DNA from 4 places in the Pseudomonas frigoris genome. Region 3 is predicted to be linked to each of the others. Evidence: predicted binding sites of a transcription regulator. Region 3 holds the regulator's gene; each other region holds the start of a gene.
The links. The regulator FliA, encoded in region 3, starts transcription of late flagellar genes. The targets are predictions, from matches to a motif close to CTAAAGTTTNNNNNNNNNNNGCCGNTAA.
Positions count from the first base shown of each region.

Region 1: ACMXYH_RS16515 (methyl-accepting chemotaxis protein) is a predicted target of FliA. The motif match lies at 1,882-1,909, and genes of this name have one in related genera.
Region 2: ACMXYH_RS05005 (methyl-accepting chemotaxis protein) is a predicted target of FliA. The motif match lies at 2,077-2,104, and genes of this name have one in related genera.
Region 4: ACMXYH_RS27965 (methyl-accepting chemotaxis protein) is a predicted target of FliA. The motif match lies at 1,918-1,945, and genes of this name have one in related genera.

Region 1 is NZ_CP180479.1:3,611,586-3,615,300, forward strand. It holds gene ACMXYH_RS16505 (aldo/keto reductase) at 1-985, shown strand, start outside; gene ACMXYH_RS16510 (hypothetical protein) at 1,035-1,565, opposite strand; gene ACMXYH_RS16515 (methyl-accepting chemotaxis protein) at 1,974-3,715, shown strand, end outside.
Region 2 is NZ_CP180479.1:1,112,558-1,116,272, forward strand. It holds gene ACMXYH_RS04990 (DUF1631 domain-containing protein) at 1-446, shown strand, start outside; gene ampD (1,6-anhydro-N-acetylmuramyl-L-alanine amidase AmpD) at 511-1,071, shown strand; gene ampE (regulatory signaling modulator protein AmpE) at 1,068-1,904, shown strand; gene ACMXYH_RS05005 (methyl-accepting chemotaxis protein) at 2,193-3,715, shown strand, end outside.
Region 3 is NZ_CP180479.1:5,232,062-5,235,776, forward strand. It holds gene ACMXYH_RS24035 (chemotaxis protein CheA) at 1-383, opposite strand, end outside; gene ACMXYH_RS24040 (protein phosphatase CheZ) at 421-1,209, opposite strand; gene ACMXYH_RS24045 (chemotaxis response regulator CheY) at 1,240-1,611, opposite strand; gene fliA (RNA polymerase sigma factor FliA) at 1,779-2,519, opposite strand; gene fleN (flagellar synthesis regulator FleN) at 2,516-3,346, opposite strand; gene flhF (flagellar biosynthesis protein FlhF) at 3,463-3,715, opposite strand, start outside.
Region 4 is NZ_CP180479.1:6,060,542-6,064,256, reverse strand. It holds gene clpB (ATP-dependent chaperone ClpB) at 1-1,112, shown strand, start outside; tRNA gene ACMXYH_RS27985 (tRNA-Asn) at 1,429-1,504, shown strand; tRNA gene ACMXYH_RS27980 (tRNA-Pro) at 1,514-1,590, shown strand; tRNA gene ACMXYH_RS27975 (tRNA-Lys) at 1,596-1,671, shown strand; tRNA gene ACMXYH_RS27970 (tRNA-Pro) at 1,769-1,845, shown strand; gene ACMXYH_RS27965 (methyl-accepting chemotaxis protein) at 2,013-3,638, shown strand; gene ACMXYH_RS27960 (HvfA family oxazolone/thioamide-modified RiPP metallophore) at 3,701-3,715, opposite strand, start outside.

The DNA.
Region 1 (3,715 bases), 1.6 Mb from region 3:
TCAACTGGGCAAAAACGGTCCACAAGTGAGCGCGATAGGTCTGGGCTGCATGGGCATGAGCGATTTCTACACGACTGGCGTGGACATCCGCGAAGCCACGGCCACTCTGCACCGCGCGCTGGAGTTGGGGATCAACCTGCTCGACACCGCCGACATGTACGGCCCGCACACCAATGAAGAACTGATCGGCAAGGCCATCGTCGGCAAACGTGACCAGGTGTTTCTGGCCAGCAAATTCGGGATCGTCCGCGACCCGGGCAATCCGGTTGCGCGGGGCGTCAACGGCCGACCGGATTACATTCACGCCTCTATCGACGGCACCCTCAAGCGCCTCGGTGTCGAGACCCTGGATTTGTACTACCAGCACCGCATCGATCCGCAGGTGGCCATCGAGGAAACCGTCGGCGCCATGGCCGACCTGGTGAAAGCCGGCAAGGTTCGGTACCTGGGTTTGAGCGAGGCCTCGGTCGCAACGCTTGAGCGGGCACACAAGGTTCATCCGATCAGTGCGCTGCAGAGCGAGTATTCGTTATGGAGCCGTGACCAGGAGGGAAACGGTTGTCTGGCTGCGTGTCAGCGCCTGGGGGTTGCCTTCGTCCCCTACAGCCCTTTGGGTCGTGGCTTTCTCACCGGAGCGCTGAAAAGTCCTGATGATTTCGCGGCAGACGACTACCGCCGTTTCAGCCCGCGTTTTCAAGGCGAGAATTTCGCCAAAAATCTGTTGCTGGTGCAGCAAGTGCAGGACCTGGCCGCAGAAAAAGGCGTGACCGCCGGCCAACTGGCGCTGGCATGGGTACTGGCTCAGGGTGATTACGTGATCCCGATTCCGGGAACCAAACAGCGTAAATACCTGGAAGAAAATGTGGCCGCGCTGGATGTGAAGCTCAGCGGCGAAGACTTGCAAGCGCTGGAAGCGATATTCCCGGCCAATGCCACGGCTGGTTTACGTTACCCGGAGGAAGTCATGGAGTTGCTTGACCGGTAACCGACACCTGGCCCATTCGACAAGTTGAGTGGGCCAGGACAATCGGGCGTCACGCCTTGGAGCTGACGCCTTTGTCGGTCGGCACCGTCGTGCCATTACCCTTGCCGTAAGTTTGTAAATTCTGCAGCACGTAGATCGCCGTTTTGTATTCCGGGATCAGGCCCACGGCGTACTTGTCACCCCTGATACTGTTGTTCTGAATGGTGTCCAGTTGGGTGGCGAAATACTCCAGTGCGTTGAATTTCGCATCCGGGTCTTTCTGTATCCCAAACCGGTCAAACTTGTCACCAGCATTCATTAGCGTCATCGACGTAATATCGGAAATCAGGCCTTTGCCTCTCAAGAAGGCACTGAGATTGCCCAGCTGTTTGGGGGGGACGTTTTCCGAGTCGAAGCCTTTGATGTTTCTGTGCAGTTTCTGCTCATCCATTTTCGCGGTGTTCAGCAAGGTTGGATTGGTACCCACCAATGCCAGCATCTGCTTGACCCTGGCGTTATGCGTCACAGGTTTGCCGCCCGCCGTGTCCTTGACCAGCAACCCTGCCTTGGCCGTCCAGGCCCCGGTATAGCCGATAGTCATGACCGAACTTCCGACTGCGCTACCTGATGCAGACGTCCGTGTGAGGCGACCATAAAAAGCTCCTTGTTTAATCTGGTTTAGAGCGGGCGAGTATCAGCCTGGCCACTAGCCACACCTACAATTATTTCCGACTTTTTACAATTCTCATACATTTACGATACAACCAGGCAATTGCCCTTTTTCATTGATCCAGGCATTAACTTGGAAAGTGAAATAGCAACTAACCAAGTGGTACGTACGCTTTGGTTAGTTAGTTTGTATCCATCACTATACCGCGCACCGCCCGTCACCCCGCACCGTTCCTGCACGATGGTACCTAAAGCTCGGCTTTCGCGAGCCGATAGCCCTTGGAAGCGTCGACTTCATACCGACGACCACAACAAGAACGCTGCACTAAGGACCGGTCCCATGCCCGCATTCCGTACCATTCAGGCTCGTTACACGCTGTTTCTGGTCCTGTTCATCCTGCTGTTGTCCGTGCTGACAGTGGTCGGCATCAGCCAATTGGTCGCACCGAAGCTGCGTCACACCGAAGAACAAGTGGCCCTCAACCGAATTGCCGAAGTCGCCGAGCAAATCCAGGGCGAACTGAACAAGGTTCAGGCGCAACAGCGAAGCATCACCCAGACCATTCCCCTGCTCGACAGCGCCGCCATCGACACCGTCCTGCCGGGCCTGGTCGACCAGTACGGCGAGCTGAAAGTGTTCGGCGGCGGGATCTGGCCGCTGCCCGGTCAGCGCGAAGCCGGGCGCAACAAGTTCAGCACGTTCTGGCACCGGGATGCCTCGGGAAAACTGGCCGTTAACACCTTTTGGAACAGCGATGCCGCGCCCAACTACTACGACCAGACCTGGTACAAAGGCGGCATGCAAACCCCGCGCGGCCAATGCGCGTGGGCGGCAGCCTATAAAGATGACGCCAGCGCCGAGCCACGCACCAACTGCGCCATGGCCATCCAGAAGAATGGCGCGGCCTACGGCGTGTCGACCATCGACGTGACCCTGGGTTTTTTCAATGACCTGGTGGCACGCAAGGAGAAAGACCTCGGCGCCGAAATGCTGATCGTCGAAGCCGACGGCAAGATCATCAGCAACAGTTCGCGCATCAGCGGGCCGATCGTACTGAAGAACATCAGTGAGCTGGCCGGCAACTCGCCGTTCGCTACCCAGGTGAAGGCCGGCTTGCAAAACCGTGACCAGTCGCAGCGGGGCGAGTTCGACAACAACGGCGAAGCCAGCACCTTCTTCATGCGCCCGATCGAAGGCACACCCTGGTTCCTCGCCACCGCCCTGCCGACCAAGCTGATCACCGCCCAGCGCGACGACGTGCTCAGCACCCTGAGCCTGCTGCAAATCCCGATGGTGATCCTGCTGGTGTTGCTACAGATCTATGCGATTCGCCAACTGGTCCAGCGTATGAAAGCCCTGAAGGCCAACATCGACGCACTGTCAGCAGGTGACGCCGACTTGACCAAACGCATCACCATTCGCGCCGAAGACGAACTGGGCGCCATCGGCCACTCGGTCAACGCCTTCATCACCTACTTGCAGAACATGATCGGCGAAGTCACCCTGGCCACCGGCGCCATGGCCTCCAGCCTGGATAACCTGCAACGCACCTCCGCCCACACCAGCCAGATACTGGTGCGTCACGCCTCGGAAACCGATCAGACCGTCACCGCCATCACCGAGATGAGTTCGACCGCCGAAAGCGTTGCGCAAAACGCCGCCGAAACCGCTGCCTTCACCCAGCGCGCCAACGAAAACGCCGACCGTTCGCGGGTCGTGGTGGGCGAAGCGTCCAGCAGCGTGATTGCGCTGATCGACGAAGTGGCCAGCGCAACCCATAAAGTCGAAAGCATGCAACAGGACGCTCAACGCATCACCGAGATTCTCGGGGTCATCGGCGCCATTGCCGGGCAAACCAACCTGTTGGCCCTCAACGCTGCCATCGAAGCCGCCCGCGCCGGCGAACAGGGCCGCGGTTTTGCCGTAGTCGCCGATGAAGTCCGCGCCCTCGCCGCCCGCACTCAGGCCAGTACGTCGCAAATCAATGAAATGCTCACCCGCCTGACGCAGGGTGTGAGTTCGTCGGTAACCGCCATGGAAAACACCCAGACCAGCTGCCAGTCGGCCGCTGATGCCACGGC
Region 2 (3,715 bases), 2.7 Mb from region 3:
GTGAGCTGGAAGCCTTGCACGTTCAACTGTTCGAGCGTCCAGGGCAAAAGCTTGAACAGTCTCTCGATACTCCGGTAATGGTCCAAGTGCTGCAGGAAATCGTCCTGCGAACCGCGGACGAAGGGCCGGCCGAAACGGCGTCAGTTCGTTTACCGGAGGACGATGCCGGTTTGCTTCAGGTCGATCAACTGCGGTTGGGGTGCTGGGTCGAGTTTCAGGAAGACGAGGACAACACCCTTCGCTGCAAGCTGGCGGCGATCATTGAAGCCACCGGCAAGTACATTTTCGTCAATCGCACTGGGATGAAAGTGCTGGAGCGCAGCCGCACCAGTCTGGCGCTGGAATTGCGTCGTGGCGCGGTGCGCGCGCTGGACGACACCTTGCTGTTCGACCGGGCGCTGGAGTCGGTGATCGGCAATCTGCGTCGCCTCAATCGCGGCAAGTGATCGCGCCCCGAGGGTCTATCGCGGCATACTGGGCGCCTACACAGTCGTCGTTGAAGGAACCTGTATGCAGTTGGACCCCGCGAGCGGTTGGTGTCAGGGCGTAGATATTTGCCCCTCGCCCAACTTCAATGCGCGCCCCTCGGGCGAAATTTCCCTGCTGGTGATCCACAACATCAGTCTGCCGCCAGCGCAGTTCGCTACCGGCAAGGTGCAGGAATTTTTCCAGAATCGTCTGGATGTCACGGAGCACCCTTACTTTGAAGGGATCGCCGACCTGCGAGTGTCTGCGCACTTTCTGATCGAACGTGACGGCACCGTCACTCAGTTTGTCTCTTGTCTTGAGCGTGCCTGGCATGCCGGCGTCTCGAGTTTCGAAGGGCGGGAAACCTGTAACGATTTTTCCTTGGGCATCGAACTTGAAGGCACGGATGATCTGCCGTTCACCGACGCTCAGTATCAAGCGTTGACGACCCTGACCCGGCAGCTGCAAAGCGCGTTCACGGCCATCACCGCACAGCGCATTTGCGGGCATAGCGACATTGCACCCGGGCGTAAAACCGATCCGGGGGCTGCGTTCGACTGGGCACGCTATCGGGCGGCCCTGGCAAAAGAGGAACAACAATGAGTTTTCTGGTGTTGCTGTTGGCGGTCTGGATCGAGAAGTTCTCGGCCCTGCGCCATCGGGTTCAGCGTGATGGTGGATGGGTTCGCGAGCTGAACAAGCTTGAGGTCAGTCCGCGTCTGGCGAAAAGTCCGTGGTTGATTTTGCTGATACTGGTGTTGTTGCCAGCGGCACTGCTGGGTTTGCTGCTACTGGTATTGGACCCAGTGGCTTACGGTCTGCTGGCGTTGCCGGTGCATCTGCTGGTGGTGATTTACAGTCTCGGCCGCGGTGATCTGCTGGCCGGTCTCGGGCCGTTTCGCGATGCCTGGCGCCGGGAAGACCTGCAAGCGGCCGCTCATGTAGCGGACCGCGATGTGGGTATCTGCGCCGATAGCGGTGAACAACTGCTGGAACGGGTCGAAGGGCATCTGCTGTGGGAGGCTTATCAGAGCTTTTTCGCGGTGATTTTCTGGTACTTCCTGCTGGGGCCGGTCGCGGCCCTGAGCTATCGACTGCTGGCCCTGGCCGAAGAACACGGGCAGAACCCGGCCGTGGTCGAGCGCGCGGCAAAACTGCGTCATGCGTTCGACTGGGTGCCGGTGCGTCTGCTGGCGGCGAGCTTTGCGTTGGTCGGCAACTTTGTCGCGGTCAGCCGGGTGATGCTGCACGAGCTGCTGAACTGGAACATCAGCGCCGCTCAGCTGATCGAAAAGGTCGGGCTGGTGGCCGGTGAGATCCCGGCCCCGGTGGTCGGGCCTGACGGCATCAACAGCCTCGACCGGATCTGGGAACTGCTGCTGCGCGCGGCGGTGCTCTGGTACGCCGGTTTCGCGCTGTGGACCGTCCTTCCGTAAGCACACTGACCCCCTGTAGCAGCTGGCGCAGCCTGCGTCCGACTGCGCAGCAGTCGCCAACTCAGTCACCGCGGTTTGTCAGGCTCACCGCGTAATCAGGATTTACGACTGCTGCGCAGCCGGACGCAGCCTTCGGCAGCTGCTACCAGACCGGGAGCGTCCTCCCGTTAACCTTAAGTTACAAAACCTCCCGCCGATTTGAGCTATACAGAGACAGCGCCGAATAGTGGCTATCTGCTCTCGACCCGCGCCTGCCAATAAAAATAAGAAATCAAAGGGAGACTTCCAGTGAAGAGCTTGCTCTATCCCGCCGTCGCGCTGATGAACCGCCTGAGCTTTGGCATGAAGTTCAGCCTGATCAGCGTGCTGTTCCTTGTGCCGATGCTGGTGACCAACTTCTATCTGGTGCGTGATTCTTATCGAGAATTCCAGGGCACCCGGGTCGAACTGCAAAGCCTCGACCTGCTGGGCAGTAGCCTGACGTTACGGCGCGATCTGGAAACCCTGAACAACCTTGTGCAGATCAACGTCACCCTTGGTCAGTCCGGCAAGGCCGGCAATGTCGAGTCACAGATCAGTACCCTGGGGCAAAGTGTGCTGACCCGTTTGCAAGGGCTGACGGCGATGACCGCGGACGCTGAGCAAATCATGGTTTTCGATGGCAAACGCGATGAAATGATCGCCGCGTTCAAGGCCCAGCAAACGGAAAACTCCCTGCAAAGCAAAAGCGCGATGATCGGCAAGTTGCTCGGCAACGCACAAATTTTCAGCCAGATCATCGCCAGTCAGGCCGGCCTGAGCCGCGACACCCAGAGCGACATGCGCCAGCTGAGCGAACTCATTACCAATGTCACCCCGCCCGTGACCCAGCTTCTGGGCGAAGGCCGGGCGATGGGTTCTTTTTCGCTGGGGCAGGGCTTTCTCAACTCGGCATCGAGTACCCGTTTTGATGAGTTGCTGGCGCAGATCGAAAAACTGCAGGCCGAATATGCCTTGAAGTTGCAGGACGCGCTGGGCTCCAGCAAAGCGGCACGGGAAACCCTGGCCGCCCAGGCTGATAGCAGCAAGGCATCGTTGAAAAAGGCCAGTGAACTGTTCGAAGAGCAGGTGGTGATGGCCGACACGCTGGATGCGCCGTGGCAGGGCTTTTACGATCAGGTCACGGGCCTGATGGACCAGACCTACCAACTCAACGAAGCCACCCTGAAGTTTCTCGGCACCCAGTTGCAACAGCGACTGGAGCAGAACCGCACCCACATGGTCTTGCAGGCCGTGGCGCTGTCGGTGGTGTTTGTGTTGATTTTTTACCTCTACGGCGGCTTCTACGCCTCGACCCGCACCACCCTCAAGCGTCTTGGCGCGGTGATGGACAAGGTCGCGGCCGGCGACATGACGGTAACCTTCAGCGCCAACAGCCGCGATGAACTGGGCGAGTTGGGCGAGGTGTTCAACGGCACCGTGAAGAAAATCCATGACCTGATCGAGCGGGTCGGCCAGACCGTCACTGAGGTCGAGCGCCAGGCCGGGCAGGTGGAGAACGTTTCCGCCCAGAGCAACCAGGCGGTGGCGGGGCAGCGCACGCAGATCGAGCAGGTCGCCACGGCCATGAACCAGATGTCCGCCACGTCCCTTGAGGTTGCACGCAGTGCCGCGGCAGCGGTCAGCAGCGCTCATAGCGTCAATGACGAGACCATCAGCGGTCGCGGGCTGGTGGAATCCCAGCAGGGCAGCATCGCTGCACTGGCCAGTGAGATCGATCAGTCGGTGCTGGTGATCAATCAGCTGGCCAGCGACAGCCAGTCCATCAGCCG
Region 3 (3,715 bases):
TCGGCCAGACGGGCCAGCGCTGCCAGCAATTCAGGCGTGGCAGCCGTGATCGGGCTGCGCTCGCGGACTTCGGTAAACATGCCGTTCACCGCATCCAGCGCCTCGAGAACCACGTCCATCAGTTCCGAGTCGACGCGACGTTCACCCTTGCGCAGGATGTCGAACACGTTCTCGGCGATGTGACAGCACTCCACCAGCTCGTTGAGCTGGAGGAAGCCGGCGCCTCCTTTTACAGTGTGAAAACCGCGAAAAATTGCATTGAGCAAGTCCGCATCATCGGGTCGGCTTTCAAGCTCGACCAGCTGTTCGGACAGTTGCTCTAGAATCTCGCCGGCCTCAACCAGGAAATCCTGAAGGATCTCTTCATCGGCGCCGAAGCTCATTAAGGGGGTGCTCCTAAAGGTCTAAAAACCTAAAAACCTAAAATCCAAGACTGGATAGCAAATCGTCCACATCGTCCTGACCGGACACAACGTCTTCTCTTTTATCGGCATGAATCTGCGGACCTTCACCCTGAGAGAGATGTTTTTGCGGATCTTTTTCTGCCAGCATCGCTTCACGGTCATGTTCGATGCCCGCAAAGCGGTCCACCTGACTGGCCATAAGCACGAGCTTGAGCAGGTTGCTTTCAACTTCGGTGACCAATTGGGTCACGCGCTTGATCACCTGACCGGTGAGGTCCTGGTAATCCTGAGCGAGCAGAATGTCGTTGAGGTTGCTCGACACAACGCGATTGTCTTCGCTGCTGCGTGTCAGGAAACCGTCGACTCGCCGGGCCAGCTCACGGAACTCTTCAGCCCCGACTTCGCGACGCATGAACCGTCCCCAGTCGGTGCTCAGGGCCTGGGCTTCGTTGCTCAGGCCGTTGACCAGTGGCGTGGCGTTTTCCACCAGGTCCATGGTGCGGTTGGCAGCGGCCTCGGTCAGCTTGACCACATAACCCAGACGCTCGGTGGCATCCGTGATCTGCGAGACTTCCTCGGCTTGCGGCATGTGCGGGTCAATCTGGAAATTGACGATCGCGCTATGCAGCTCGCGAGTGAGCTTGCCCACTTCTTGATACAGGCCACGGTCACGGGTCTGATTGAGCTCATGGATCAGTTGCACAGCGTCGCCGAACCTGCCTTTTTCAAGGCTTTCGACCAGTTCGACCGCGTGTTTTTTCAGAGTCGATTCGAAATCGCCCTGTGAAGACTCGTTATGCTCCATAGCTCCCCCGTGGCGCAGTGGCTTCGCACATCAACCGATGCGTTCGAAGATCTTTTCAATCTTGTCTTTCAACGCCTGGGCCGTGAAGGGCTTGACCACATAGCCGTTAACACCGGCCTGGGCCGCTTCGATGATCTGCTCGCGCTTGGCTTCAGCGGTCACCATCAGCACTGGCAGGCTCTTGAGCTTTTCATCGGCGCGCACATGGCGCAGCAGCTCGATACCGGTCATGCCAGGCATGTTCCAGTCTGTTACCAGAAAGTCGATGCTGCCGCTGTTGAGAACCGGAATGGCAGTGGTGCCATCGTCGGCCTCGACCGTGTTGGTGAACCCAAGGTCACGCAACAGGTTTTTAATGATCCGCCGCATCGTTGAGAAGTCATCAACGATGAGGATTTTCATGTTCTTGTCCAATTCGACCTCCAAGCAGTCTTAAACGCGCCCAGCACCTGGACGCGCCATTTCAATCAATCCGGCAAAGCACTCAATGACTGTCTGGAGCACAACAGATCGGGACCGGTAAGGTTCAACACCCCACCCGCCGCGTTCGCAGTGCCCCCACACTGCCTTCAGCGCGCTCGCCACTCCCCCAAACGCCCCCGCAAACGGGCCGCGCACTGGCTGTGTAACTGGCTGACCCGAGATTCGCTGACCCCCAGGACCTCACCGATTTCCTTGAGATTCAACTCTTCGTCGTAGTACAGCGCCAACACCAGTCGCTCACGCTCCGGCAAATTGGCAATCGCGTCCGCCAGCGCTGCCTGGAAGCGTTCATCTTCCAGATCGCGTGACGGCTCGAGATGAGCACTCGCGCCATCCTCGTGCAGCCCTTCGTGTTCGCCGTCCTGCAACAGATCGTCGAAACTGAATAGCCGGCTGCCCAGGGTGTCGTTCAAAATCCCGTAATAATCGTCGAGACTCAATTGGAGTTCGGCCGCAACCTCGTGATCTTTAGCGTCACGGCCAGTTTTAGCTTCAATCGAGCGAATGGCGTCGCTGACCATCCGGGTATTGCGGTGGACCGAACGTGGCGCCCAGTCCCCCTTGCGTACTTCATCGAGCATCGCGCCACGGATTCGAATGCCCGCGTACGTCTCGAAACTCGCGCCTTTACTGGCGTCGTATTTGGTCGACACTTCAAGCAGGCCGATCATCCCGGCCTGGATCAGGTCTTCCACCTGAACACTGGCTGGCAGACGCGCCAGCAAGTGGTAGGCAATGCGTTTAACCAGTGGCGCGTAACGCTCGATCAGCTCGTACTGCGCGTCACGTGCCGACTTCTTGTAGAGGTTGTAGCCACTGGATGTCATAGCACCGGTCCTGCGGTTTGTTGCACGAGGCGCTCGACGAAAAACTCCAGGTGCCCACGCGGGTTGGCAGGTAGCGGCCAGGTATCGACCTTCTGTGCAATGGCCTTGAACGCCAGTGAGCACTTGGACCGTGGGAAGGCTTCGTAGACGGCGCGCTGCTTCTGCACAGCCTTGCGCACACTTTCGTCGTAAGGCACCGCGCCGACGTATTGTAAGGCGACGTCAAGGAAGCGATCCGTGACCTTGGTCAACTTGGCGAACAGGTTGCGACCTTCCTGCGGGCTCTGGGCCATGTTGGCCAGGACGCGGAAGCGGTTCATGCCGTAATCGCGGTTCAGCAGTTTGATCAGTGCGTAGGCATCTGTGATCGAGGTCGGTTCGTCGCAGACCACCAGCAAGACTTCTTGCGCTGCGCGAACGAAACTGACTACCGAGTCACCAATGCCCGCCGCGGTGTCGATCACCAGCACGTCGAGGTTGTCGCCGATATCGCTGAACGCCTGGATCAGGCCGGCGTGTTGGGCCGGGCTCAAATGAACCATGCTCTGTGTGCCGGACGCGGCCGGGACGATGCGAATGCCGCCAGGGCCCTGCAACAGTACGTCGCGCAGCTCGCAGCGGCCTTCGATCACGTCGGCCAAAGTACGTTTGGGTGTCAGTCCCAGCAGGACGTCGACGTTCGCCAGCCCCAGATCGGCGTCCAACAGCATGACGCGCCGACCGAGCTCAGCTAGAGCCAGGGACAAGTTCACTGACACGTTAGTCTTCCCGACGCCACCTTTGCCGCCGGTCACCGCGATCACCTGTACGGGATGCATGCTGCCCATGAATTTTCTTTACCTTGTCTTACTTAGACGGAGGCCACATTACTGGCTGCGCGTTCACTAACTGAACAATGCATGGCAGACCATCGATGTAGGTACAAAAACTGTTCATTAATACCTCAGCCGACCTGCTTGGTCGGGCTGTGGTAAATATCAGCGAACATGTCAGCCATGGCTTCTTCGCTGGGTTCTTCTTGCATTTGCACGCTGACGGCGCGACTGACCAACTGATGACGACGCGGTAGATGCAAATCATCCGGAATCCGCGGGCCATCGGTGAGGTAAGCCACCGGCAATTCATGACTGATGGCCAGGCTCAACACCTCGCCCAGACTTGCCGTTTCATCCAGTTTAGTCAGGATGCAGCCAGCG
Region 4 (3,715 bases), 830 kb from region 3:
AACTGGAAGCTGCCCGCCGCAAAGGCGACTTGAACCGCATGGCCGAGTTGCAGTACGGGATCATCCCGGACCTGGAGCGCAGCCTGCAAATGGTCGACCAGCACGGCAAAACTGAAAACCAGTTACTGCGCAGCAAGGTGACCGAAGAAGAGATTGCTGAAGTCGTTTCGAAGTGGACCGGCATTCCGGTGTCGAAAATGCTCGAAGGCGAGCGCGACAAGCTGATGAAGATGGAAAGCCTGTTGCACCAACGTGTGATCGGCCAGGACGAAGCGGTGATTGCCGTTTCCAACGCCGTGCGGCGGTCCCGCGCCGGTTTGTCCGATCCTAATCGCCCGAGCGGCTCGTTCATGTTCCTCGGCCCTACCGGTGTCGGTAAAACCGAGCTGTGCAAGGCGCTGGCCGAGTTCCTCTTTGATACGGAAGAGGCGATGGTGCGGATCGACATGTCCGAATTCATGGAAAAACATTCCGTGGCTCGCCTGATCGGCGCGCCACCAGGCTACGTAGGCTATGAAGAGGGCGGTTACTTGACCGAGGCGGTGCGTCGCAAGCCTTATTCGGTGATCCTCCTGGACGAGGTCGAGAAGGCCCACCCGGACGTTTTCAACATCTTGCTGCAAGTGCTGGAAGATGGCCGACTGACCGACAGTCATGGCCGCACGGTGGATTTCAAAAATACCGTGATTGTCATGACCTCAAACCTCGGTTCGGTGCAGATCCAGGAATTGGTCGGTGATCGTGAAGCGCAGCGTGCGGCGGTGATGGATGCGATTTCCACGCACTTCCGGCCGGAGTTCATCAACCGGGTCGATGAAGTGGTGATCTTCGAGCCGTTGGCTCGGGATCAGATCGCGGGCATTACCGAGATCCAGTTGGGTCGCCTGCGCAGTCGCCTGACCGAGCGCGAGCTGAAGCTTGATCTCAGCCCTGAGGCCATGGATAAGCTGATCGCGGTAGGTTACGACCCGGTTTACGGCGCACGGCCGCTCAAACGAGCAATTCAGCGCTGGATCGAGAACCCGCTGGCGCAGCTGATTCTGTCCGGTCGTTTCATGCCGGGCGATACCGCCAAGGGTGTCGTGGAAAACGACGAAATCGTCTTCGTCTGATCCCTGGCCACAGTAAAAGAGAGGAGGCCTCGCATTGCGAGGCCTTTTTTTCGCCAGGCTGTTGAACTGAAAGGAAAAGGCTTGTAAAGTGCGCCCCGCAGTAAGTCGCCCTTAAGGGTTCCCGCTCCCCAAGCAGGAATCTGAAATAAGTTGCAAATCATTAACTTGAAAGCAATTTAGGGGGTTGACAGAGGTGCTTAAGATTGTAGAATAGCGCGCCTCAGACACACGAACGCAGCGATGCGAACGGGTCGAAGAGGTGAAGCAAGCTTCACAGTTGTAAATTGAAATATCAGTAGTAATTGAAATATGTAGTTCCGTGATAGCTCAGTCGGTAGAGCAAATGACTGTTAATCATTGGGTCCCAGGTTCGAGTCCTGGTCACGGAGCCAATTTCAAGCCGGGGTATAGCGCAGTCCGGTAGCGCGCCTGCTTTGGGAGCAGGATGTCAGGAGTTCGAATCCCCTTACCCCGACCATTTTTGGGTCGTTAGCTCAGTTGGTAGAGCAGTTGGCTTTTAACCAATTGGTCGTAGGTTCGAATCCCACACGACCCACCATTTTTGAAACCAGTTAACGCTGGGGTCAGATCTTAAGATCAGAGGCCAAAAGCACTGATCGAAGAAGGCGACTTTTTAAAGGTCGCCTTTTTATTACCGGGGTATAGCGCAGTCCGGTAGCGCGCCTGCTTTGGGAGCAGGATGTCAGGAGTTCGAATCCCCTTACCCCGACCATATTAAAAATCTTCGTATCGAAAGATACGGGGATTTTTTTTGTCTTCGATTTTTTGTCTTCGAGAAATAACACTTCAGTCATCGTACAACTTGCCGATAACGAGGCGACGGGGTACTGCCGAAACAACGCCCCTTATCCAAGCCACTACAAGAAAAGGGCGTTCGTTATGGTGCTTCGTCAGTTAAATATCGCTCCTCGGGCAGCCTTGGGGTTCGCCCTGATAGCCGTATTGGTCGCTTTGCTCGGGATTTTTGCCCTGGGGCAGATGTCGAGCATTCGCGACAGCGAGGTGGCGGTGGAGAAACAATGGCTGCCGAGCATTCGCGGTGGTGACGAGATCCGCGAAATCATGCTGCGCATCCGTACCATTTCCCTGCGCATGGCCCTGGATCAGGATCCGAAGAACATTCCTGTCTACCGTGGCCAGATGGACACTCGCGACAAAGAGTTGAGCCAGAAGATTGCGGCTTATGATCAGTTGGTCAACACCGCAGAAGGCAAGGCCTTGTATGACCAGTTCAAAACCACCTTCGCGGATTATCGCTCCGGCATTGCTCAATCGTTCTCCCTGGCCGAACAGGGTCGCCGTGACGAACTGACCAAACTGCTGCTGATCGACATGAAAACCGTGGTCGATGGATCCGGCAAACAGCTCACAGACCTGGCGGATCTGTTCGCCAAAAAAGTCGCCGCCGAGAGCCAGAAATCCGCAGCGCATTACGAAACTTCGCGGATGATCGTCAGCCTGTTCATCGCATTGGCGGCGTTGGCCACCGTCGGCCTGGCCATGCTGCTGACCCGCAGCATCGTCAAACCGTTGAACGAAGCGTTGAATGCCGCGGAAAACGTGGCACGAGGCGACCTGACGCGCCCCATCGAAACCCATGGCAACGATGAAGTGAGTCGCTTGATCAAGGCGTTGGCGACCATGCAGCGCAACCTGCGTGAAACCTTGCAAGGTATCAGCGGCTCGGCGGCGCAATTGGCGACAGCGGCTGACGAGTTGAATGCGGTCACGCTCGACAGCACGCAGAACCTGCAACAGCAGAACAACGAGATCGAACAAGCGGCGACGGCTGTCACTGAAATGACCACCGCGGTGGAGGAGGTCGCTCGCAACGCGGTGTCTACCTCCGATGCCACGCGCCAATCCAGTGAGTCCGCGCACGCGGGCCAGGAGCGGGTCAGCGAAACAGTCACCGCCATCGGCGCCCTGGCCAGCGATGTGCAGATCACGGGCGGATTGGTGCAGTCCCTGGCCAACCAGTCTCAGGACATCGGCAAGGTGCTGGATGTGATTCGTGCGATTGCCGAGCAAACCAACTTGCTGGCCCTCAACGCTGCCATTGAAGCGGCGCGCGCCGGGGAAAGCGGTCGCGGTTTCGCAGTGGTTGCCGATGAAGTCCGCGCGCTGGCTTATCGCACGCAGCAATCGACTCAGGAAATCGAGCAAATGGTTCAGGGCATGCGTAACGGCTCAACTCAGGCGCTGGATTCCATGCAGGCCAGCTCAACCCGTGCGGCCAGCACGTTGGCCTTGGCCGAGCGTGCAGGCGAAGCGTTGCAGACCATCACCGCGTCGGTCCATCAGATCCACGAGCGCAATCTGGTGATCGCCAGCGCTGCCGAAGAACAGGCACAGGTGGCACGTGAAGTCGACCGTAACCTGGTGAATATTCGTGACCTTTCGGTGCGATCTGCTGCCGGGGCGGATCAGACCAGCGCGTCCAGCCATGAGCTGTCTCAGCTGGCCAATGCCTTGCAGGGCATGGTGCGGCGCTTCCAGCTTTAAATGTTCCAGACACAAGAAAGCCGCGCTTCTCGACGGAAAAGCGCGGCTTGGTTCTCGGAAACTTAGGCGCCGTCTTG